Regions from separate parts of the Klenkia terrae genome, predicted to be linked through region 1. Evidence: predicted binding sites of a transcription regulator. Region 1 holds the regulator's gene; the other holds the start of a gene.

The links. Region 1 encodes LexA, which represses DNA repair genes until DNA is damaged. Its sites were predicted from a motif close to TCGAACANNTGTTCGA; they were not measured.
Region 2: UXQ13_RS05280 (HNH endonuclease signature motif containing protein) is a predicted target of LexA. The motif match lies at 6,448-6,463, and genes of this name have one in related genera.

Annotation. Positions count from the first base shown of each region.
Region 1 covers NZ_JBAPLV010000031.1:27,031-37,879, reverse strand. The annotation lists gene UXQ13_RS20760 (hypothetical protein) at 227-412, opposite strand; gene UXQ13_RS20755 (vitamin B12-dependent ribonucleotide reductase) at 1,235-4,102, opposite strand; gene nrdR (transcriptional regulator NrdR) at 4,300-4,851, opposite strand; gene UXQ13_RS20745 (LysM peptidoglycan-binding domain-containing protein) at 5,277-5,882, opposite strand; gene lexA (transcriptional repressor LexA) at 6,147-6,959, shown strand; gene UXQ13_RS20735 (NHL repeat-containing protein) at 7,014-8,129, opposite strand; gene UXQ13_RS20730 (phosphatase PAP2 family protein) at 8,101-8,817, opposite strand; gene hflX (GTPase HflX) at 8,864-10,360, opposite strand; gene UXQ13_RS20720 (ArsR/SmtB family transcription factor) at 10,451-10,849, opposite strand, start outside.
Region 2 covers NZ_JBAPLV010000003.1:292,144-302,992, forward strand. The annotation lists gene UXQ13_RS05255 (alpha-amylase family protein) at 1-995, shown strand, start outside; gene UXQ13_RS05260 (helix-turn-helix domain-containing protein) at 1,024-1,608, shown strand; gene UXQ13_RS05265 (isochorismatase family protein) at 1,633-2,193, shown strand; gene UXQ13_RS05270 (class I SAM-dependent methyltransferase) at 2,197-2,910, shown strand; gene UXQ13_RS05275 (transposase) at 3,222-4,343, shown strand; gene UXQ13_RS05280 (HNH endonuclease signature motif containing protein) at 4,374-6,425, opposite strand; gene UXQ13_RS05285 (phosphotransferase) at 7,233-8,102, shown strand; gene UXQ13_RS05290 (sulfite exporter TauE/SafE family protein) at 8,095-8,844, opposite strand; gene UXQ13_RS05295 (sulfite exporter TauE/SafE family protein) at 8,861-9,631, opposite strand; gene UXQ13_RS05300 (DEAD/DEAH box helicase) at 9,628-10,849, opposite strand, start outside.

The DNA.
Region 1 (10,849 bases):
CCCCGAGCAGACGTGGGCGGTGACAGTGCTCCTGGGCGCACCGCGCCGCTCGACGACGCTCGCACCTGGGTCCGCGCGCTATGGCGCGTCGCGCCGCGACCGCGTACAGCGCCCGTGTTGACGCGCCCGGCCCGCTGCCCGGATGGTTGGCACACCCAGACGAGCAGCCATGGCCGACCCCGAGGCCACCCCCGCGTGGGGTGACCCCGAGGGGCCGTGCGGGCGGTCAGAGCAGGCCGTGGCCGAGCTTCGTCCAGTGGCCGAACATCGCCAGCACGATGTCGCCCATCTCGCGACCACCGTCCAGCACCGGGATGGCGACGTACGCCTGCGGCTGCCCCACCCGCCGCGGCACCGCGTGCGGGTGGGGCGCCACGATCGGCCAGTCCTTCACCCGCCGGGTGAAGTGCACCTCCTCGCGCTTCTCCTGCGCGTACAGCAGGGAGACCTCCCGCCCCCACTCCGGCGGCGTGAAGATCCGTCGCCACCCATCCGGGTGCAGCTCGCCGATGTGGTAGCCGTACTCCTGCGCCCGGTCGTACCAGCGTCATCAAGGTGCCAGATGTCACCCTCTGGGGTGTCCGCTCGGTGCACCAGTCGCTGTTCGCCGGCCCGTGCGACGGATAGTGCTTCAAGCACATCCCCGCTCGTAATCTCGGCCGCCGGCCAAGCGGACCGCACCGCCGATACGAGGCCGCCGGTCGGCTGGGTACTCCGCGCGAGCACCTCGACGATCGTGGACAGAAGCAGGTCGAGGCGAGTCGCGTGTCTCGTCCCGTTCAGCAGAGCATGGGCAGCCGCAGCATCTTCGAGTACGTCCTGAACTGCTGGACCCTGCGACAGCCCCTCAAGGGTCTGCTGCACGAGATCCCCCGCATTCTCAAGCCGAGATCCGATACTGCTTTCGACACACCACCGGCCGGTATCGAGCAGCAATACCGGGCCGGTGGGTGTGGAGCAGTTAGCTGGTACGTCCCACTGACCAGACCCAGGACATTTCTGTCCAACCTTGGGCCATTCGTGACCGGCTCAGCACGGACATCTCCTGGCCGTTCACAGTCGCCCCGGCCGCGCAGAAGCGGTCGGCACTTCTGGCCGAGCCCGCCGGAACGTTTCGCGAAAGACCGCGAGCCATCCCGGCGAGCTTGCCCCATGCAGGCGCGGGCGCCAAACCATCAGGTTTTCGACCGAAACCTGATGGTCGCATCAGTCGAAACCTGATGGTTCACACTGATCAGCTGCAGCCGCTGGTGGAGCCGCAGCCCTCGCAGACGTAGCAGCTGCCGGCCGGGCGCATCTTCGTGCCGCAGGTCATGCACAGCGGCGCGTCCGTGGCGGTCCCGGTGACCAGCTCCAGCAGCTCGGCCGAGGAGTGGGCCTCCTTGATCGAGGTGGGCTTGGCAGCCGGTGCCTCGACCTTGGCGACCTCGGTCGGCGCGGAGCCGCGCAGCGCCTCCAGGTCGACCTCCTCCTCGACGGTCGACGTCGAGGCCGAGCCGTAGGACCCCGTGACCTGCGAGGCGCGCTCCTCGGCGGTGAAGATGCCGAGGTTGGCCCGCTTCTCGATGGACAGGTGGTCCAGCGCCAGGCGCCGGAAGATGTAGTCCATCACCGACTGGGCGATCCGGATGTCCGGGTCGTCGGTCAGGCCGGCGGGCTCGAATCGCATGTTGGTGAACTTGGAGATGTAGGTCTCCAGCGGCACGCCGTGCTGCAGCGCCAGCGAGATACCGATCGAGAAGGCGTCCATCACGCCGGCCAGGGTCGAGCCCTGCTTGCCGAGCTTGAGGAAGACCTCGCCCAGGCTGCCGTCCTCGTACATGCCGGCGGTCATGTAGCCCTCGGCCCCGGCGACGGAGAACGACGTCGTGACGCTGGTGCGCTTCTTGGGCAGGCGCTTGCGGACCGGGTGGGCCATGGTCGCCGCGACCGGTGCGGCTACCTCGGCCACCTCGGCCTTGGTGCCGTCGTTCTTGCCCTTGCCACCGGACAGCGGCTGGCCGACCTTGCAGTTGTCCCGGTAGATGGCGAGGGCCTTGATGCCCATCTTCCAGCCCTGGAAGTAGATGTTCTCGACGTCCTCGATGGTCGCCGACTCCGGCATGTTGACCGTCTTGGAGATGGCGCCGGAGATGAACGGCTGGACCGCGGCCATCATCCGGACGTGGCCCATCGGGGAGATGGCCCGCTCGCCCATCGCGCAGTCGAAGACCTCGTAGTGCTCGGGGCGCAGGGTGGGGGCGTCCACGACGTGGCCGTGCTCGGCGATGTACTCGACGATCGCCTCGACCTGCTCCTCCTGGTAGCCCATGCTCGCCAGCGCGCGGGGCACCGTCTGGTTGACGATCTGCATGGAGCCGCCGCCGACCAGCTTCTTGAACTTGACCAGCGAGAAGTCCGGCTCGATGCCGGTCGTGTCGCAGTCCATCATGAAGCCGATGGTGCCGGTGGGGGCCAGCACGGAGGCCTGGGCGTTGCGCCAGCCGTTCTGGCCACCGATGGTCAGGCACTCCTGCCACTGCGCGGTGGCGGCCTTGAGCACGTCGGCGTCGTCGGCGCCGACCGGGCGGATCGCGTCGTTGGCGGCGGCGTGCTTGCGCATCACCCGGGAGTGCGCCGAGGCGTTGCGGGCGAAGCCGTCGTAGGCACCGACGACCCCGGCCAGCTCGGCCGAGCGGCGGTAGGCAGCACCGGTCATCAGCGAGGTGATGGCCGCGGCCAGGCTCTGGCCCCCGCGGGAGTCGTAGGCGTGGCCGGTGGCCATCAGCAGGGCGCCGAGGTTGGCGTACCCGATGCCCAGCTGGCGGTAGGCGCGGGTGGTGTCGCCGATCGGCGCCGTCGGGAAGTCGGCGAAGCAGATCGAGATGTCCATCGCGGTGATGATCAGCTCGACGGAGCGGGTGAACCGTTCCGAGTCGAACCGGCCGTCGGGCTGCAGGAACTTCATGAGGTTCAGCGACGCCAGGTTGCACGAGCTGTTGTCCAGGCTCATGTACTCCGAGCAGGGGTTGGACGCGTTGATCCGCCCGGTCTCGGGGTTGGTGTGCCAGTCGTTGATCGTGTCGTCGTACTGGATGCCCGGGTCAGCGCACTCCCACGCGGCGGTGGTGACCTTGCGGAAGAGCTCCTTGGCGTCGACGGTCTCGATGACCGAGCCGTCGGTGCGCGAGCGCAGCCCGAAGCCGGTGCCCTCCTCGACCGCCCGCATGAACTCCTCGTTCACCCGGACCGAGTTGTTGGCGTTCTGGTACTGGACGCTGGTGATGTCGCGGCCACCGAGGTCCATGTCGTAGCCGGCGTCGCGCAGCGCACGGATCTTGTCCTCCTCGCGCGCCTTGGTCTCGACGAACTCCTCGATGTCGGGGTGGTCGATGTCCAGCACGACCATCTTCGCCGCGCGGCGGGTGGCGCCACCGGACTTGATGGTGCCGGCGGAGGCGTCGGCGCCGCGCATGAAGGAGACCGGGCCCGAGGCGGTGCCGCCGGAGGACAGCAGCTCCTTGGACGACCGGATGCGGGAGAGGTTCAGGCCGGCACCGGAGCCGCCCTTGAAGATCAGGCCCTCCTCGCGGTACCAGTTCAGGATCGAGTCCATCGTGTCGTCGACGGCGAGGATGAAGCAGGCGCTGACCTGCTGCGGCGACGCGGTGCCGACGTTGAACCAGACGGGCGAGTTGAAGCTGAAGTACTGGTGCAGCAGCATCCAGGTCAGCTCGTGCTCGAACAGCTCGGCGTCGCCCTCGGTGGCGAAGTAGCCGTGCTCGCGGCCGGCCTCGGTGTAGGTCAGCACGACCCGGTCGATCAGCTGGCGCAGGCTCGTCTCGCGCTGCGCGGTGCCCACGGCGCCGCGGAAGTACTTGGTGGTGACGATGTTGGTGGCGTTGATCGACCACTCCGACGGGAACTCGACGCCCCGCTGCTCGAAGTTGATCGACCCGTCGCGCCAGTTGGTCATGACGACGTCACGACGCTCCCAGGTCACCTCGTCGTAGGGGTGCACGCCGGCGGTGGTGAACACGCGCTGGACGGTGATGCCCTTGCGGTCGGCGGACTTCGCGCCCCGCTTGCGGCCGGACGAGATGCGGTCGGTGGTCTCGGTCAAGACTCCCCCTGGGATTCGTGTGTCTGCACCCGCGCCGGCGGGCCGGGTGCTGGTCGCGTCGCTGGACGCCGTGCTGGTGGGGCGGGTACGTGCTCGTGGGGCTGTCCCCGGCGGCGGTGCCGGGGCGCCGGTGCGGTGGGGAAGGCCGCGGACCGGTGCGGGATCAGGACTGGTGCGTGATCAGCGCGGGTGCGCGATCAGGGCTGGTGCGCGGCACCCGAGGGGCCTGGCGGCCCGGTGGTGGCGACGCTGCGCGGGATGACCGGTGGCGGCAGGTCGGCCGAGGCGATCTCGGCGACCGAGGCCGCCTTGGCGCGCATCTCCGCGATCTCCTTCTCGAAGTCGGCCGCGGAGGTGAAGGAGCGGTAGACGCTGGCGAAGCGCAGGTACGCCACCTCGTCGAGGTCGCGCAGCGGGCGCAGGATCGCCAGGCCCACCTCGTGGCTGGGCACCTCGGCGGACCCGGTGCAGCGCACCGCGTCCTCCACCTGGGCGGCCAGCACGGCGAGCTGGTCCTCGTCGACGGGCCGGCCCTGGCAGGCCCGCCGCACGCCGGCGACGACCTTGGCCCGGTTGAACGGCTCGGTCACCCCGCTGCGCTTGACGACGGCCATCACGGCCTCCTCGACCGTGGTGAAGCGCCGGCCGCAGCCCGGGCAGGACCGGCGCCGACGCGTGGTCGCGCCCTCGTCGGTCTCGCGCGAGTCCACGACCCGGCTGTCGGGGTTGTGGCAGAACGGGCAGCGCACCGGATCGTCTCCTCCCGGGTCCGGGGTGTCCCTGTGGACTCCGAGGGGGACATCCGGTGGACGACCTCGGGAGAACCTGGGGAACAACCTGTGGACGGAACGACATCTCTGTAACTACTAGATGTTGTGGTGAGACTAGCTCCGGACCCCTATGGGTGTGCAACCCCTACCGGGCGTGTCGGCTTCCCACATCTCGACGACAGCACCCGGGCCCCGTGGGCAGACCTGACGCCCCACGCGTCCCACCACGCCGTACACCGTCGGAGGACGCCGCGGACCGCCCGGCACCGGGCTCAAGACCGGCCACCGAAGACCACCGACGAGACGGCGTGTCGCCGGTCTGTGTCGCCGGTCCGTGTCGCCGGTCCGTGCCGGCCGGGGGTAGGCGTCGGCCGGAGTGCCCGTCGGCCCGGCGTGCAGGCGGCTCAGGGCAGGACGAGCACCTGACCGGGGACCAGCCCGGCCCCGGACAACCCGTTCGCCTCCTGGATCGCGTCCACGACCACCCGCGGGTCGGTGTCCGGCGCCACGGCCTCGGCGATCGACCACAGGGTGTCGCCGCTGTGCACCACCACGCTGGAGCGGCCCGCGAGCTCGAGTGCGGGGACAGCCGGGTCGCTGTCACCCAGCGCCGGGACGGCGAACGCCGCCAGGCCGAGGGCGGTGACCACGCCGAGCCCGAAGAGCACCAGTCGACCGCGCCGGGTCAGCCGCAGGGGTGCGGGCGCCGTCGTCCCGGGGGACGCCGCCGACCCGACCGGCTCCGCCGCGGACGCCGCCGGGAGCACCGGCGGCGCGGCCGGCCGCAGCGGGACCACCTCGGCGCCGGTGCGCCGCAGCGGCACCACCGGCGCGAGGGGGCCGGTGCCCTGCTCGGCCGCACGGGCCAGCGCGCGCCCGGCCGGGTGGTTCCCGCGACGGGCGACGACCCGGGTCGGCGCGGGGCGCGCCCCGGCGCCGGCGGTCGACTCCGCGGCCCGGGCGGGGTGGGCGGTCGGGAGGGTGCGGAGGGTGGTCGCGGTGCTGGCCATGGGGGCGGCTCCTGTCGGTGGCGCGGACCCTCGCGGGCCCATCCCGGTCGAACGGCTGTTCGATCGAACGTCTGTGCGGATGTCTACCCCACCGGTCCGACAAAATCGAGATGACACCGGTGGAACTTCGAACACGTGTTTGAACAATCGGCGTCGAGGCGTTACCGTCCGTATCGATCACCCCGGTCCGCGGTACGGCCACCCGGCCCCCGCGAGGACCGGCCGGACGGCACGGTCGCGGCACGCGGCCGACGAGGAGGACACGTGGCGAGCGCGGGAGACACCCCCGGCGGTACCGGCGGCAGCACCAAGCGCCCCGGCCGGACCAAGGCCCGGACCACCGCCGAGCCGGCGACCGGCGAGCGCGGCGCGTCGGTGCGCGAGTTCCCGGAGCGCGGTGAGGCCGGCGACGGGCTCACCCAGCGGCAGCGCCGCGTGCTCGAGGTCATCCGCGACTCCGTCGAGCGGCGCGGCTACCCGCCCAGCGTCCGGGAGATCGGCGAGGCCGTCGGGCTGTCGTCGGCCTCCTCGGTGGCCCACCAGCTGTCCACCCTGCAGAAGAAGGGCTGGCTGCGGCGCGACCCCAACCGGCCGCGGGCCCTGGACGTCCGGCTGCCCGGCGACCACCCGGAGGCCGAGCAGTCCGGCGCCGGGCTGGCCGCCTCGGGCGGCGCCAGCGGGGTCGACGACCCCCGGGTCCCCGTCCCCACCTACGTGCCCCTGGTCGGCCGGATCGCCGCCGGTGGACCCGTGCTGGCCGAGCAGGCCGTGGAGGACGTGTTCCCGCTCCCGCGCGAACTGGTCGGCGAGGGCACGTTGTTCATGCTCAAGGTGGCCGGTGAGTCGATGATCGACGCGGCGATCTGCGACGGCGACTGGGTCGTGGTGCGGCAGCAGGCGACCGCCGAGAACGGCGAGATCGTGGCCGCCATGATCGACGGCGAGGCGACGGTCAAGACCTACAAGCGGCGCGACGGCCACGTCTGGCTGCTGCCGCACAACCCGGCCTTCGAGCCCATCCCGGGCGACGACGCCACGGTGCTGGGCCGCGTGGTGACGGTGCTGCGCCGGGTCTGACCGCTCCGGGCGGTGCGCCCGGGAGGGCGCGCCGCCGGCGAGTGCGCGGGTGGGTCAGCGGCGGCGGAGACGTCCGACGCCGGCCACCAGCACGGCCGCGGCGACGACGGCGATCGCACCGGCGGTCCACGGCGACAGCGGGGCACCCGCCGCGGTGGCGGTGGCGCCCACGGCCTCCGCCGGGGCGGTCGACGCGGCCGGCGCCAGGGCACCGGCCGCCGGCAGCGCGGTGACCGCGGCCGGCAGGCCCTCGCCGGTCACCACCAGGCTGCGCCCGTCGGCGGCGAAGGCGATGGCCTCGCCCTGGGGCGCGGCCGGCAGCGGGACGACGACCGGGGCCGTGGCCAGCGCGGCCGGGACGTCGGAGCCGGCCAGCGCCCAGACGTAGGCGTCGGTGTAGGTGCGCAGGGCCAGCACGGCGCCGTCCGGGCTGACCGCGCCGCCGGTGACCAGCAGCTGCCCGGCGCGGCCGACCGGGCCGCCCTCGGTGCCGGTCAGGGAGAACGCCAGGTCGGCCACCTGCTCCAGCGGCACGACCGCACCGGCGTCCAGGGCCTGGGCCGGGCGGTAGACCTCGCTGCTGCCCAGCACCTCCTTGGTCACCAGGTAGGGCGTGCCGTCGGGGGCCAGCAGCAGGGCCTCGGCGTCCCGGGGGCCGTCCGGGTAGGACATCCGGTACACCGTGGCGACACCGTCGGGGGCGAGGGCGATGAGGGCCACCGTCGTCCGGCTGAGCCGGTTGTCGCCGGTGTCGGCCAGCCAGACGGTGCCGTCGGCGGCCAGCGCCATGTCCTCGGGGTCGTAGGGGTCCACCGCGGCGGTGCGCTCGCCGGTGACTGCGCAGCTGCCGTCGAGCTCGTAGACGGTCACGGCGTCGCCGCCGTCGTTCATCGCCAGCGTCGTCGAGCCGCTCACGGCCAGCCCCGAGATCTCCGGCAGGCGGGCGTCGGTGACCGCGCAGAGGTCCAGCGGGTCGCCGTAGAGGGCCACGGCCTCCTCGGCGGCGGCGGTCTCGACCCCGCTGCGCGGGACGCCGTTGGAGAGGAAGGAGCCGGGCAGGAACGGGCCGGCCACGACCGCTGCGCACAGCAGCGCACCGACGGCCGTCCGCGACCGGGCCCAGGACCTCCGGGTCCGGGCCTCAGGCAGCGGTCCGCCGTGCTCGATCATGTACGAAGCGTGACAGGACGACTGCGTCGAGTGCATGCACCACGCCCAGCAGGACCACCCCCACTGCAGCTCCCACCAGTGCATCCGTGACCCAGTGGAAGTCCAGCGCCACCATGGCCACACCCGTCACGAGCGGGCCGGCCACCGAGAGCACCCAGAACGCCCGCTGCACCCGGTCGGGCAACCCGAAGTCGACCGCCTGCCACCGCGCGACGCCCCACATGAGGACGGCGTTGGCCACGTGCCCCGACGGGTAGGACGCGCCGTCCCGGTGGAAGAAGGACCCCGGGTAGGCCGGCGCCGTCCGGCCGGTGCCGTACTTGAACGCGTAGACGACCGCGGTGAGCAGGGCGAGGGCGACCAGCACCCGGACCAGCGGGACGACCGAGCGCCGGCGCCAGGCGATCCAGCCGACGAGGCCGGCCAGGACCAGCAGGATCGTCACCCGGCCGCCGGCCTGGGTGAACACCCACACCGGCCAGTAGGCCACCGAGTCCCGCAGCCCCCAGTCGCTGACCACCTCGGAGACCCGCAGGTCCATCCGCTCGAGGACCCCGCGGGCCAACAGGTTGACCGTGACCAGCACGGTGACCACGACGCCCACCGCCACCGCCCACCAGGCGGGGCGACCGGTCCCGATGACCGCGGGACCGCGCCGGGCGGGCGCGGCAGCGCTCGGGGAGGTCACACCGGCACGGTACCGCCCGGCTGTGACCTCCCCGTGACCCTCGGCGTCAGCTCCGGGGAGCGCCGAACTCGCCGAGCGCGGCGGCCAGGGCACCGTCGACCCGGGCGTGCAGCCGGGTGCCCTCGCCGGAGAACTCCTCGCTGAGCACCTCGCCGTCGGCGTGCACCCGGGACACCAGGTCGCCGCGGTCGAAGGGCACCAGGACGTCGACGTCGACGTCGGGACGCGGCAGCCGCCCGGCGATGACCGCCCGCAGCTCCTCGATGCCCTCGCCGGTGGCCGCCGAGACCCACTGCGCACCCGGCAGCGCCTGGCGCAGCGCCAGGACGTCGTCGGGGGCCATGGCGTCGACCTTGTTGACCACGATCAGCTCCGGCACCGCGGAGGCGTCGATCTCGCCGAGCACCACGTGCACCGCGTCGATCTGGCCCAGCGGGTCGGGGTCGGAACCGTCGACGACGTGCACCAGCAGGTCGGCGGCGGCCACCTCCTCCAGCGTGGAGCGGAAGGCGTCGACCAGCTGGTGCGGCAGGTGCCGCACGAACCCGACGGTGTCGGTGAGCGTGTAGTCCTGGCCGTCGGGCGTCTCGGCCCGGCGGACCGTGGGGTCCAGCGTGGCGAACAGCGAGTCCTGCACCAGCACGCCGGCGTCGGTGAGCCGGTTGAGCAGGCTGGACTTGCCGGCGTTGGTGTACCCGGCGATGGCCACCGAGGGCACCTTGTTGCGGTCCCGGCTGGAGCGCTGGGTCGCCCGGGCGGTCGCCATGCCGGCGATCTCCCGGCGCAGCTTGCTGACCCGGGCCCGGATCCGTCGCCGGTCGGTCTCGATCTTGGTCTCACCGGGGCCACGGGTACCGATGCCGCCACCGCCGGCGACGCGACCACCGGCCTGCCGGGACAGCGACTCACCCCACCCGCGCAGCCGCGGCAGCATGTACTGCATCTGGGCCAGCTCGACCTGGGCCTTGCCCTCCCGGGACGAGGCGTGCTGGGCGAAGATGTCCAGGATCAGCGCGGTCCGGTCGACCACCTTGACCTTGAGGATCTTCTCCAGCTGGTTGAGCTGACCGGGGGCGAGCTCGCCGTCGCAGATGACGGTGTCGGCACCGGTCGCGGCGACGATCTCGCGGATCTCGGCCGCCTTGCCCGAGCCCACGTACGTGCCGGCGTCGGGCTTGTCCCGCCGCTGGATCACCGCCTCCAGGACCTCGGAGCCCGCGGTCTCGGCGAGGGCGGCCAGCTCGGCCAGCGAGCGGTCCGCGTCGGCCGCGGTGCCCTCGGTCCACACACCCACCAGGACCACCCGCTCCAGGCGGAGCTGCCGGTACTCGACCTCGGTGACGTCGGTGAGCTCGGTGGACAGGCCGGCCACCCGGCGCAGCGCCCCGCGCTCCTCCTTGACGTAGGAGCCGGTGGTGTCGTCGGGCTCCTCCCACTGCCCCCGCGGTGCGAGGCGTGCGTCGGTCGGGGCGGGCGGCACGGCTGCCTTGTCGGCGCGTGCGGCGGCGTCCTCGAGTACGGCCCGGTTCTGTGCTGTCGTCATCGTCTCCCAGCGTGACACGCTCCCCGCGCGGGGAGCACCTGATTACCGATCTGCACAACACCGGCGGGTGGTGCGGCCTTCCCGCCCGGGTCAGTCCTCGGGGTGCATCCCGAGGTAGACCGACCACCGCTGGCCGCCCTCGTCGGGCGCCCGGGTGGCCCAGCGGTCGAGCAGCCCGTACAGCTCGTCGGTGAACTCCTGCTCGTGCGCGGGGTCCAGCCGCAGGCCCAGCCGGGAGCTGCGCAGGCGGGACTCCCCCACCGCGGCCACCTCGCCGAGGAACGCCGCCAGGATCGGGTCCCGGGCCGGTGCGGGCTGGTCGGAGAGGTCCAGCTGCCAGGACCGCCCGGTCGCCCGGTAGGGCACCTCGCGCGCCCCGCGGGCACCGCGCCGGGCCGGCTCGGCGACCAGGAACCCGGTGTCGACCAGGGTGCGCACGTGGTGCAGCACGCTGGCCGGGTTGCGCTCGAGCCGGATGGCGATCTCCCG
Region 2 (10,849 bases), on a different contig from region 1:
GCTACCTGCGCGACATCCGGGCCTTCCTGGACCGGCGGACCAACGGCGGGATCCTGCTGGGCGAGGTCAACCTGCCCTTCGAGCAGCAGCTGGAGTTCTACGGCGGGGCCGACGGCGACGAGCTGACGATGCAGTTCGACTTCATCGGCATGCAGGCGACCTACCTGTCGCTGGCCCGCGGCGACGCCGGTCCGCTGGCCACCGCGCTGCAGGGCCGGCCGGCCACCGCCCCGGACTCGCAGTGGGCGACGTTCGTGCGCAACCACGACGAGCTGACCCTGGACAAGCTGACCGAGCCCGAGCGGCAGGAGGTCTTCGCCGCGTTCGGCCCCGAGCCGGAGATGCAGATCTACGACCGCGGCCTGATCCGGCGGCTGCCCCCGATGCTGGGCGGCGACCCGCGGCGGGTGCGGATGGTCTACAGCCTGCTGTTCTCCCTGCCCGGCACCCCGACGCTGTTCTACGGCGAGGAGATCGGGATGGGGGAGCAGCTGTCGGTGGGCAGCCGGCTCGCCGTCCGGACGCCGATGCAGTGGACGTCGGGGACCAACGGCGGGTTCTCGCGGGCTCGCGCGTCGAAGCTGCCCGGGCCGGTGGTCACCGGGGGCTATGCGCCGGAGTTCGTGAACGTGGCCGACCAGCGCAAGGACCCGGACTCCCTGCTGTCGTTCTTCCGGCTGCTCATCTCGCGGCGCAAGGAGTGCCCGGAGCTGGGCTGGGGCTCGTTCGAGGTGCTGGAGCAGCCGCACGCCGCCGTCCTGGCGCACCTGTGCTCGTGGGACGACGGCGCGCTCGTCGCGCTGCACAACCTGGGCCCGGAGCCGGTGGTGGTGCCGGTGGACCTGGACGGGTGCGGGGCCGAGCACCTGCTGGCCGACCTGCTGGTCGAGGGCACCACGGCCGTGGACGCGCAGGGCCGGGCCGAGCTGGCGCTGGAGGGGTACGGGTACCGGTGGTTGCGGGTGGTGGCCCCGGGGACGCGGCGACTGCTGTGACGGGACCGCTGTGAGTCGAGATGTCGACATGTCGACCGACTCCTCGGTGCTCGCCGGGGTCGGGCCGCGGCTGCGGGCGCTGCGGCAGCGCCGGGACCTGACGCTGACGGCGCTGTCGGTGACCACCGGCATCTCGGTGAGCACGCTGTCGCGGCTGGAGTCCGGGGGTCGCAAGCCGACCCTGGAGCTGCTGCTGCCGATCGCCCGGGCGCACGGGGTGCCGCTGGACGAGCTGGTGGGGGCGCCGCCGGTGGGGGACCCGCGGGTGCGGGCGGCGCCGGTGCAGATGCACGGCATGACGATGTGGCCGCTGTCGACCCAGCCGGGCGGGCTGCAGGCCTACAAGCTGCTGATCCCGGCCGGGTCGGTGCGCGGGGAGCCGGACCAGAAGACGCACGAGGGCTACGACTGGTTGTACGTGCTGTCGGGCCGGTTGCGGCTGGTGCTGGCCGAGCACGACCTGGTGCTCGGCCGGGGGGAGGCGGCGGAGTTCGACACCCGGACGCCGCACTGGTTCGGCAGCGCCGACGACCAGCCGGTGGAGCTGCTGACGCTGTTCAGCAAGCAGGGCGAGCGGATGCACCTGCGGGCTCGCCCGAAGGGGTCCGGCTGACCGGTCCGTGGCAGGCTCGGTGGCGTGCCCGTCTCGTCGCTGGACCGCGCCAGCACCGCACTCGTCCTGGTGGACCTGCAGCGCGGGGTGGTGAGCCGGGACGTCGGGCCGCACCCGGCGGACACGGTGCTGGAGAACGCGCTGCAGCTGGCCGAGGCGTTCCGGGCGGCCGGTGCACCGGTGGTGCTGGTGCAGGTCGAGGCGCGGGACGGGGCGGCCCCGCCGACCGACGCCGACGTGCAGCGGCGCCGCAGCCGTCCGGCGCTGGGCGACGTGGTGGAGGAGCTGCGACCCCTCGGTGACGTCGTGGTCGTGAAGCACGGTTGGGACGCGTTCCACGAGACCGATCTGGACGCGCAGCTGCGGGAGCGGTCGGTGGACACCGTGGTGCTCGCCGGGCTGGCCACCAACATGGGGGTGGAGTCCACCGCGCGGTCGGCGTTCGAGCGTGGCTACGCGGTGGTCGTCGTCGAGGACGCGACCAGCAGCGTGGACGCCGTCATGCACGAGTTCGCCGTGGCCCGGGTCTTCCCGCTGATCGCGCGGGTCACCACGACCGCGGCCGCCGTCGCCGCGCTGGGCTGAGCGGTGGACGCCGGGTGGCGGTGGGACCAGGTGGCCGGCGCGGGCCGGGAGAACCTGGACCCGGTGCACGTGGCCCGGTACGACCGGATCGAGGACGCCGGGGCGGGGGCCGAGGTGCAGCTGCTGCGGCGGCACGGGCTGGGTCCGGGCTGCCGGGTGGTGGAGATCGGCACGGGGACCGGCCAGTTCGCGATCGCCGCCGCCCGGGCCGGCGCGGACGTGGTCGCGGTCGACGTCTCGCCGCCGATGCTCGCGTCGCTGCGGGAGACGCTGGCCCGCGAGGCGGTCGACGGCGTCGAGGTCGTCGAGGCCGGGTTCCTGGACTACGAGCACGCCGGGCGCCCCGCCGACGTGGTCTACACGCGCTATGCGCTGCACCACCTGCCCGACTTCTGGAAGGGCGTGGCGCTGGCGCGGATGTGCGCCCTGCTGCGCCCGGGAGGCGTGCTGCGGGTGTGGGACGTGGTCTACGGCTTCGAACCGGCCGAGGCCGAGGCGCGCCTGGAGGCGTGGTGCGCGACCGGCGGTCCGGACTCGGCGGACGCCTGGAGCCGCGCCGACTACGAGGAGCACGTGCGCGACGAGCACTCGACCTACACCTGGGTCCTCGAGGCCCTGGCCGAGCACGCCGGCCTGGTCCTGGAGGAGGCCGAGTACTCCGACGACCGCATCTTCGCCCGCTACGTCTTCCGCCGCCCCGTCCCTGTCGACCACTGACCCGTCGGTAGCGCAGAGCATCGTTGAAGTTCTCGGATCTTGGGCTTGAGGTGGGGGTCGCCTGATCCGAGGAGTTCCTGGTGGTTGTCACTACCCTTGCCCTGACCGTTGAGCTGCCTGAGCTGGGTGGTTCGTTGACCTGGTCGCAGCTGGAGGCGTGGGCGGTGGCGATGCGCGATGAGGTGCCCGCCGCCGCGGTAGCGGCGGCTGTGGAGGAGCTGCAGGACAGGCTGATCGACCGGGTGTGTGGTCCCAGATGGCTGCCGGTGTGGGACCTGCCGGCGCCGTTCGGGTGCCCGGGGTGCGGGGTGATGAGCGACTTCGCCCGCAAGGGCAAGCGCACCCGTCCGCGCCGGCTGGACACCGCCACCGGGATCGTGCGCATCCAGTTGGCCAACGTGGGGTGCCGGTCGTGCGGGCGGGTGTTCGCCCCGCTGCTGTTGTTGTTGGACCTGTCGGGCCGGCGACGCACTGATCGGTTGATGGTCGAGCTGGCCGAGTTGGCCACCCAGATGTCCTTCGCCCGCGCCGGGGCTGTGGCCGCGCAGTTCGGGGCACCCGGGACGGCCGGGCGAGCGCACTCGGCTGTGGCCGACCTGGCCCCGATGCTTGATGGGGTGGGGTGCGCAGACCTACCTGGTGCCCCCGGGCGGGCCGAGGTGGTGATCCTGGATGGCACCGGCATGCGCGCCGGTCGCCGCAGGCTGGGCGTGGACACCAACATCGCCATCGGGCTCACCGCCCGCACCGGCCCACGCCGCCGCCGCCGCGCCACGGTCAACCTGCTCGGGCTGACCCTGGGCCAGCCGTGGTCGGCCATGGCCACCCAGCTGCGTGCGGTGGACCCACCGGCGATGGTCGTCGTGGACGGGGAGCTGGCGATCACCCGACTGGCCCAGGACGTGTGGCCCGACGCCCCGATCCAGCGCTGCTGGTGGCACCTGCCCCGTGCGCTGCGCTGGGCCCTCTACGCCGACAAGGCACCGCACCCCTGGGCCAACGCCCAGCGCGCCGGACTGGTCGACCTCCTGCACCGCGTGGCCCGCGAACGACTCACCCACGCCCAGGCCTTGGACCTCTACGACGCCTTCGTCGACACCATCACCGACGCCGACCACCACGCCGCCGCACAGCTGCTCACCGGCGCCCGCGACCAGGTCTTCACCTGCCTGCGCCCCGAACTCCGACAACGACTGGCACCCCTGGGCGGACCCGAACTGGGCTCCGGAGTCATCGAGCGCGTCATGCGCGAACTCAACGCCCGCACCGACATCGGCGGCACCCGCTGGTCAGTCGAGGGCCTACGCGACCTGGTCACCATCCAACTGGCCCGGATGACCGACCACCCCGCCTGGACCACACTGACCCAAGCTCTACGCCCGACCAACACCATCGACTTCAAGATCCACACCCTGAAGTTCAACGCTGCTTGACGCTACCGACCCGTCAGCCCGGGCGGTCGATCAGAACGGCGGCGGGTCCGCGCTGTCCGCTGGGCGCCCGTCGTCTCTGGCTGGGCCGGCGGTGTCTGCCGCTGTCTGGATGCCGACCTCGGCCTCCCCTGCTCGACGAGCGAGGGCGGCGTCGAGCTCGGCTTCGATCTCGGCGGCGAGTCGGGCACGGTCGGCTGCGGCGGCCCGGCGGGCGGCTCGTTGTTCGGGGGTGGGTGAGCGGAACCGCTTGGGGGTGGGTCCCAGGAGGTCGGTGAGGGTGTCGAGGTGGGTGGGTGTCGACATGTCGACCTCGGCGATGCCGGAGGGTCTGGTGGTGCGGGTGCGGCCACCGGGCGGTGTCACGTGCAGGGTGCCGTCGGGGTCCATGGCGAACACCCAGCCCGGCGCATGGGTCTTCAACCGGTGGTGCCTGCGGCACAGGCACACCAGGTTCGTGACGCATGTCGGGCCGCCGGCGGTGGGGTCGTGGTGGTCGTAGGGGATGGCGTGGTCGAGGTCGACGTACTCGGCTGGTCTGCTGCAGCCGGGGAATCGGCAGTGCTGGTCCCGCGCTTTCACGAACCGGGTCTGTGCTGCGTTCGGTTCGTAGTCGGCGATCCGGGGTGGTGGTCCGAGACCGGTGCCGCGGCGGAGGGCGGCGCGGGCTTCGGCCGGTGAGGTGAGCGCGCGGAGTCGGCCGGTGGTGTCGAGGATCTCGAACCACACGTCCCCGCCCTGGACCCGACCACGGGCACCGGAGGCCAGGAGCGCGTCGTAGCGGGCCAGCAGCTCGGCCACCGCGACGGGGGACACGGGCAGCCCACCGATCGCACCCACACCAGAGCCGGCAGCTGCTCCGTCCAGGGTCGCGACGGGCGTGTCAGCAACGCCGGCCGCGCCGTTCACGCCGACGGCGTCGATCTCTCCGTCCACGCCGTCCACGCCGACGGCGTCGGTCGCGCCCTCCACGCCGACGGCGTCAGTCGCCTCGTCCACGCCGTCGTCCACGCCGTCGTCCACGTCGTCGGCGTCAGTCGCCTCGTCCACGCCGTCGGCGTCGGGCGGGGGTTGGTCTGCGGGCGGGTTGGTCAGCGGGCCGAGGTCGTCGAGGTCGGCCAGGTCGGCTCGTAGGGTCAGGTGCCAGCGGGCGGCGGTGACCTCGGCGGGCAGGGGCTCCCAGGGGCGGGTCAGCAGCTGGTGGTGGGCGGCGACCCGCAGTTGGCCGAGGGGGCGGTTGTCCCCGCCCTTGCGCATGGTGGCGGCCAGGGCGTCGATGACCTCGATCTCCTGGGCGACGTCGGCGGCGTCGGCCAGGTCGGTCCGCAGGGAGGCCAGGCCGTCGCCCTGCCCGATGGTGGTGACGTTCTGCCTGCGCTTGCGGCGCTCGGCCCGCCTTGCCGCCTCGGCCGGGTCCGCGGCGATCACCGCGCCGCCGATCCGGTCGGCCAGCGGGGTGGGGCCGATGCCTTCGGCGATCCAGCCGAGGCCTTGGGCGGCGATGGTGTCCACCAGGTCGTCGGCCAGGCCGCCGCCGGCGGACTGCTTGCGGTCCGCCAGGGCGTCCACGATCACCTGGCAACGGCGGACGTCGATCACCCCGTCCGCCGCGGCGGCCCACACCTGGGGGAGCTGCTCGACCAGGGACCGTTGCTTGGCGACCAGCGAAGAGGCGGACCCGACGCTGATGCCCAGCACCACGGCGACCTCGTCGGCGACCCAGTCATCGGGCCTCTCCGGGGCGGCGGGGTCATCGCGGCGGGCGCCGGGCAGCGGTTCCTGCGCCGGTTGCAGCTCGGCCAGGCGGGCGATCGCGGCGGCCTGCAGGGCGTGCAGCTGCGCCTGGGCGTCGGCGACGTCGCGCAGCACCGCGTGCACCCTGGCCCGGCCGGTGTCGGGGGTGACCAGCAGCTCGGACAGCCGGGTCGGTCGCAGGGTGGCACCTGCGGGCGCGAGGCCGGCGGCGACGCGGGTCGCCTGCTCGGCCTCCAGCACCGCTGCACGGGCGGCGGCGGAGGCGAAGACCTCGACCTGGGCGATGCCCACCGACAACCCCATCCGCGTCCCGACCACCTGCTGCTGCACCGCTGTCACCTCCCCTTGCCGTTCGAATATGTGTTCGAAGTCTAGCGGACCTGGCGCACGCCGACAACACGAAAGGCCTGATCAGACGCCCGTCCACAGGCAGAGTGCGAAGTGTCGGTGGCAACTGGGAACGTCACGAGGTGGTCCGTCCTCGATGGGCGAGATGTCGGGTGGGCGGCTGATCGACCCGGCCGGCGGCCGCCGCGTGGATGAGGGGCGAGGTCGTGACCGGGTCTGCGTAAGAAGAGGCCGCTGGCGAGCGTGCAGGGTCGTGACCGGGTCCGTGCGAGAAGGGGCGGCTGGCGAGCGTGCAGGGTCGTGACCGGGTCCGTGCGAGAAGGGGCGGCTGGCGAGCGGGCAGTGTCGTGACCGGGTCTGTGCCCGAAGAGGCGGCTGGCGCGCGGCCAGTGTCATGTGCGGGTCTGTGCCGCACGGGACGGCTGGCGCGCGGGCAGCGTCATGAGCGGGTGGGTGCCGGACGGGGCGGCCTCCGTGCCGGCAGGGTGATGCCCGGGTGTGTGCCGCACGCGGCGGCTGTCGGGCGAGCGGGATCGCGACCAGGTCCCCGGACTGGGTGGCCAGCGCGCGGCAGGGCCGTGACCCGGTCGGTCGGGGCTGGAGCCGGGCGGGCAGCGTGCTCCGGCTGTCCCCGAGGGGCAGCTCTGTTCACCCCACCGACCCAGCCCGCACCGAGCGGCACCTGCGGATCCGCCAGGCACCTCGGGAGATGCGGACATCCCCACGACCGGGCGCCCGCTCCACCAAATCCGCTCGTGCACCGACCGCCGCCGCGCCAGGATCGCCTCGATGACCCACCCCATGCACCCGGACCAGGTCGCCACTCCGCCGCAGCTCGTCCGCCGCCTGGTCGACGAGCAGTTCCCGCACTGGGCCGACCGACCGCTCACCCGCATCCGCCACGCCGGCACCGACCACGACGTGCACCGCCTCGGCGACGACCTCGTCGTCCGGCTGCCGGTGGTCGCCTGGGCCACCGACCAGGCCGAGCTGGAGCGGCGCTGGCTCCCGGTGCTCGCGCCGCACCTCCCGCTGGCCGTGCCCACCCACCGGGCCACCGGCCGACCGGACCACGGCTACCCGTTCACCTGGTCGGTCTGGGACTGGCTGCCCGGCAGGTCGGTCGACGGTCGGCTGGACGACGCCGCCGCCGATGCCCTCGCCGGGTTCCGGGACGCGCTGCACGCCGTCCCCACCGATGTCGCGCCGCCGCGGCGGCCGCACAGCCGGGGCGGGCCGCTGGCCGAGCTGGACGACGAGGTGCAGCCGGCGATCAGGAGGGTCGGGGACCTGGTCGACGCACCCCGCACGCTGGCGCTGTGGGCCGAGGCCGTGCAGGCGCCCCGGTGGACCGACGACGTGTGGCTGCACGGCGACCTGCTGCCCGGCAACGTCCTGGCCGACGAGGATCGCCTCTCGGCCGTCATCGACTGGGGTTGCCTGACCACCGGTGACCCCGCGGCCGACCTGGTCGCCGGCTGGCACCTGTTCGACGGACCGCAGCGGCGGCGGTTCCTCGGCGACGCCGACGACGCAGCGGCCGCCCGGGCCCGCGGGTGGGTGATCAGCCAGGCGGTCATCGCGCTGCCCTACTACCGCGACACGAACCCCGGCATCGTCGCCCAGTCGCTGCGGGCGCTGGCCGCCGTCCTCAGCTGAACGCGTCGAACCCGAGCTTGACCGCCAACCCCAGCCCGAGGACGGCGATGACCCGCCGCAACCACGTGCCGTCTACCCGACGCACCACCCGGGGACCCAGCCGCCCGCCGACGAAGAAGCCGATCGCCAACGGCACCATCGCCACCCAGTCGACGTCGGCGAAGATCGCGTACCCGAGGGCGGCGACGGCGTTGGCGACCAGCAGCAGCACGTTCTTGGCGGCGTTGCCCCGGGCCACGGTCGTGCCGGTGGTCAGCAGGAACATGGCCAGCATGAGCACCCCGGCCGCCGCCCCGAAGTAGCCGCCGTAGATGGCGATCACGTAGACACCGGCGACCAGCCCCAGGGCGTTCCGGCGACCCTCGGCGGCCAGCTCGCGCGGCGGGCGCTGCACCAGGATCGCCACCGACGCCCCGGCGATGAGGAACGGCACGATCCGCTCGAACCCGCCGGCCGGGGTGATCAGCAGCAGCACGGTCCCGGTGATGCCGCCCAGCAGCGCGGCCACCGACAGCCGGACCAGCCGGCGGCCCTGCCCGACCAGCTCCGGGCGCGAGGCGCTCACCGACCCGACGCCGTTGAACACCAGCGCGACGGTGTTGGTGACGTTCGCGGTGACCGGCGGCAGCCCGGCGGCCAGCAGGGCCGGGTAGCTGACCAGCGACGCCAGCCCGGCGATCGAGCCGGTCAGCCCACCGCCCACCCCGGCGACCAGCAGCAGCACCCAGGTCAGCACGTCCACGTGTGCCCACCCTGCCTCATCGGGTCAGCAGCACCACGATCGCCACCACGCCGACCACCACGATCAGGCTCCGCAGCAGCCAGGCCGGCAGCCGCCGTCCGTACCGCCCGCCGAGGTAGCCCCCGACCAGTGAACCGCCGGCGACCAGGCCGGCGGCGGTCCAGTCGACCCGGTCGGTGGCGACGACGACGTAGGTCGCCGCGGCCACGAAGTTCACCCCCAGGGTCAGCACGTTCTTGATCGCGTTGAGCTGCTGCAGGGAGTGGGGGAGCAGCAGCCCGAACAGCCCGATCTGCAGCACGCCCTGGCTGGCTGCGAAGTACCCGCCGTAGGTGCCGGTGACGTAGGCGAAGCCGAACAGCGCCGCCGTCCGGCCCGGCCCCACCCGCGCCGTGGGCGACCCACGGTCGCGCAGCCGCCGCGCCAGCAACGGCTGCACCGCCACCAGGACGACGGCCAGCGCGACCAGCCCGGGGACGACGGTCTCGAACGCGGCGGCCGGCAGGTGCAGCAGCAGGAACGCCCCGCTCAGCGCCCCGAGCACGGACGCCGGGAACAGCGACAGCAGCAACCGCCGCTGCCCGGCCAGCTCGCGCCGGTAGCCGATCGCCCCGGTCAGGTTGCCCGGCACCAACCCCATCGAGTTCGAGACCGTCGCGGTGACCGGCGGCAGCCCGACGGCCAGCAGCACCGGGAACGTGACCAGGGAGCCCGAGCCCACGACGGCGTTGATCGACCCCGCGGCCAGCCCGGCGAGGGCGACCGCGACCATCTCCCAGCCGCTCACGAGTCCTTGCGGCCGGCGTCCACCACCCGCAGCACCGGGGCGCCCTGCTCGTCGGAGGCCTCCAGGTCCACCTCCACGTCGATGCCCCAGTCGTGGTTGCCGGCCGGGTCGTCGATGATCTGCCGGACCGTCCACACGCCCTCGACGGAGCGGTCCACGACGAACAGCGCCGGTCCCCGCGCGTCCGCCCCGGTCTGCACCTCGGCGTGCTCGGCGAAGTAGGCCTGCACCACCTCGCCCCACCGCTCGGCGTCCCACCCGGCGGCGCCGTCCAGCTCGCCGAGGTCGTACCAGCGGCGGCGGGCCCAGAACTGCACCCGCTGCCAGACCGCGTTGCGCACCATCGCGGTGAACGCCCGCACGTTGCCGGTGAGCGGCCGCGGCCGGGCCGGGACGGCGGGCACGTCGACGGCGTCCGAGGGGTTGGTCAGCTCCTCCCACTCGTCCAGCAGCGACGAGTCCACCTGCCGCACGACCTCGCCCAGCCACTCGACGACGTCGGTGACCTCCTCGGTGCGCGCCTCGGCCGGCACCCCGGACCGCAGCGCGCGGTAGGCGTCGGTCAGGTAGCGCAGCACCGCGCCCTCCGACCGGGTCAGCCCGTAGGCGTTGACCAGCTCGCGGAAGGTGTACGCGCTCTCCCACATGTCCCGGACGACGGACTTGGGCGAGGGCTGGACGGCGGCCGCCCACGGGTTGCCCCGCACGAAGGTCTCGTGCGCGGCCTCCAGCAGCTCGGCCAGCGGCTTGGGGTAGCTGACCTCCTCGAGCAGCTCCATCCGCTCGTCGTACTCGATGCCCTCGGCCTTCATCTCGGCCACCGCCTCGCCGCGGGCCTTGTTCAGCTGCGCGCCGAGGATCTGCCGGGGGTCGTCCAGCGTGGCCTCGATGACGCTGACCACGTCCATGACGAACGTGTCGGACTCCGGGTCCAGCAGGTCGATCACGGCCAGGGCGAAGGTGGACAGCTGCTGGTTGAGCGCGAACCCGGCCGGCAGGTCACCGGTCAGCCGGTAGGTCACCCGGCCGTCCACGACCACCCGCTCGACCACCTCGGCGGCCAGCAGCGTGCGGCCGATACCGATCGCGTCCCGGATCAGCTTCAGTTGCCGCTTGCGCGGCTCGTGGTTGTCGGTCAGCAGCTTCGCCAGCGTCGCCACCGGGTCGCCCGAGCGGGCCAGCACGTTGAGCAGCATCCCGGTGGTGACCTGGAAGTGG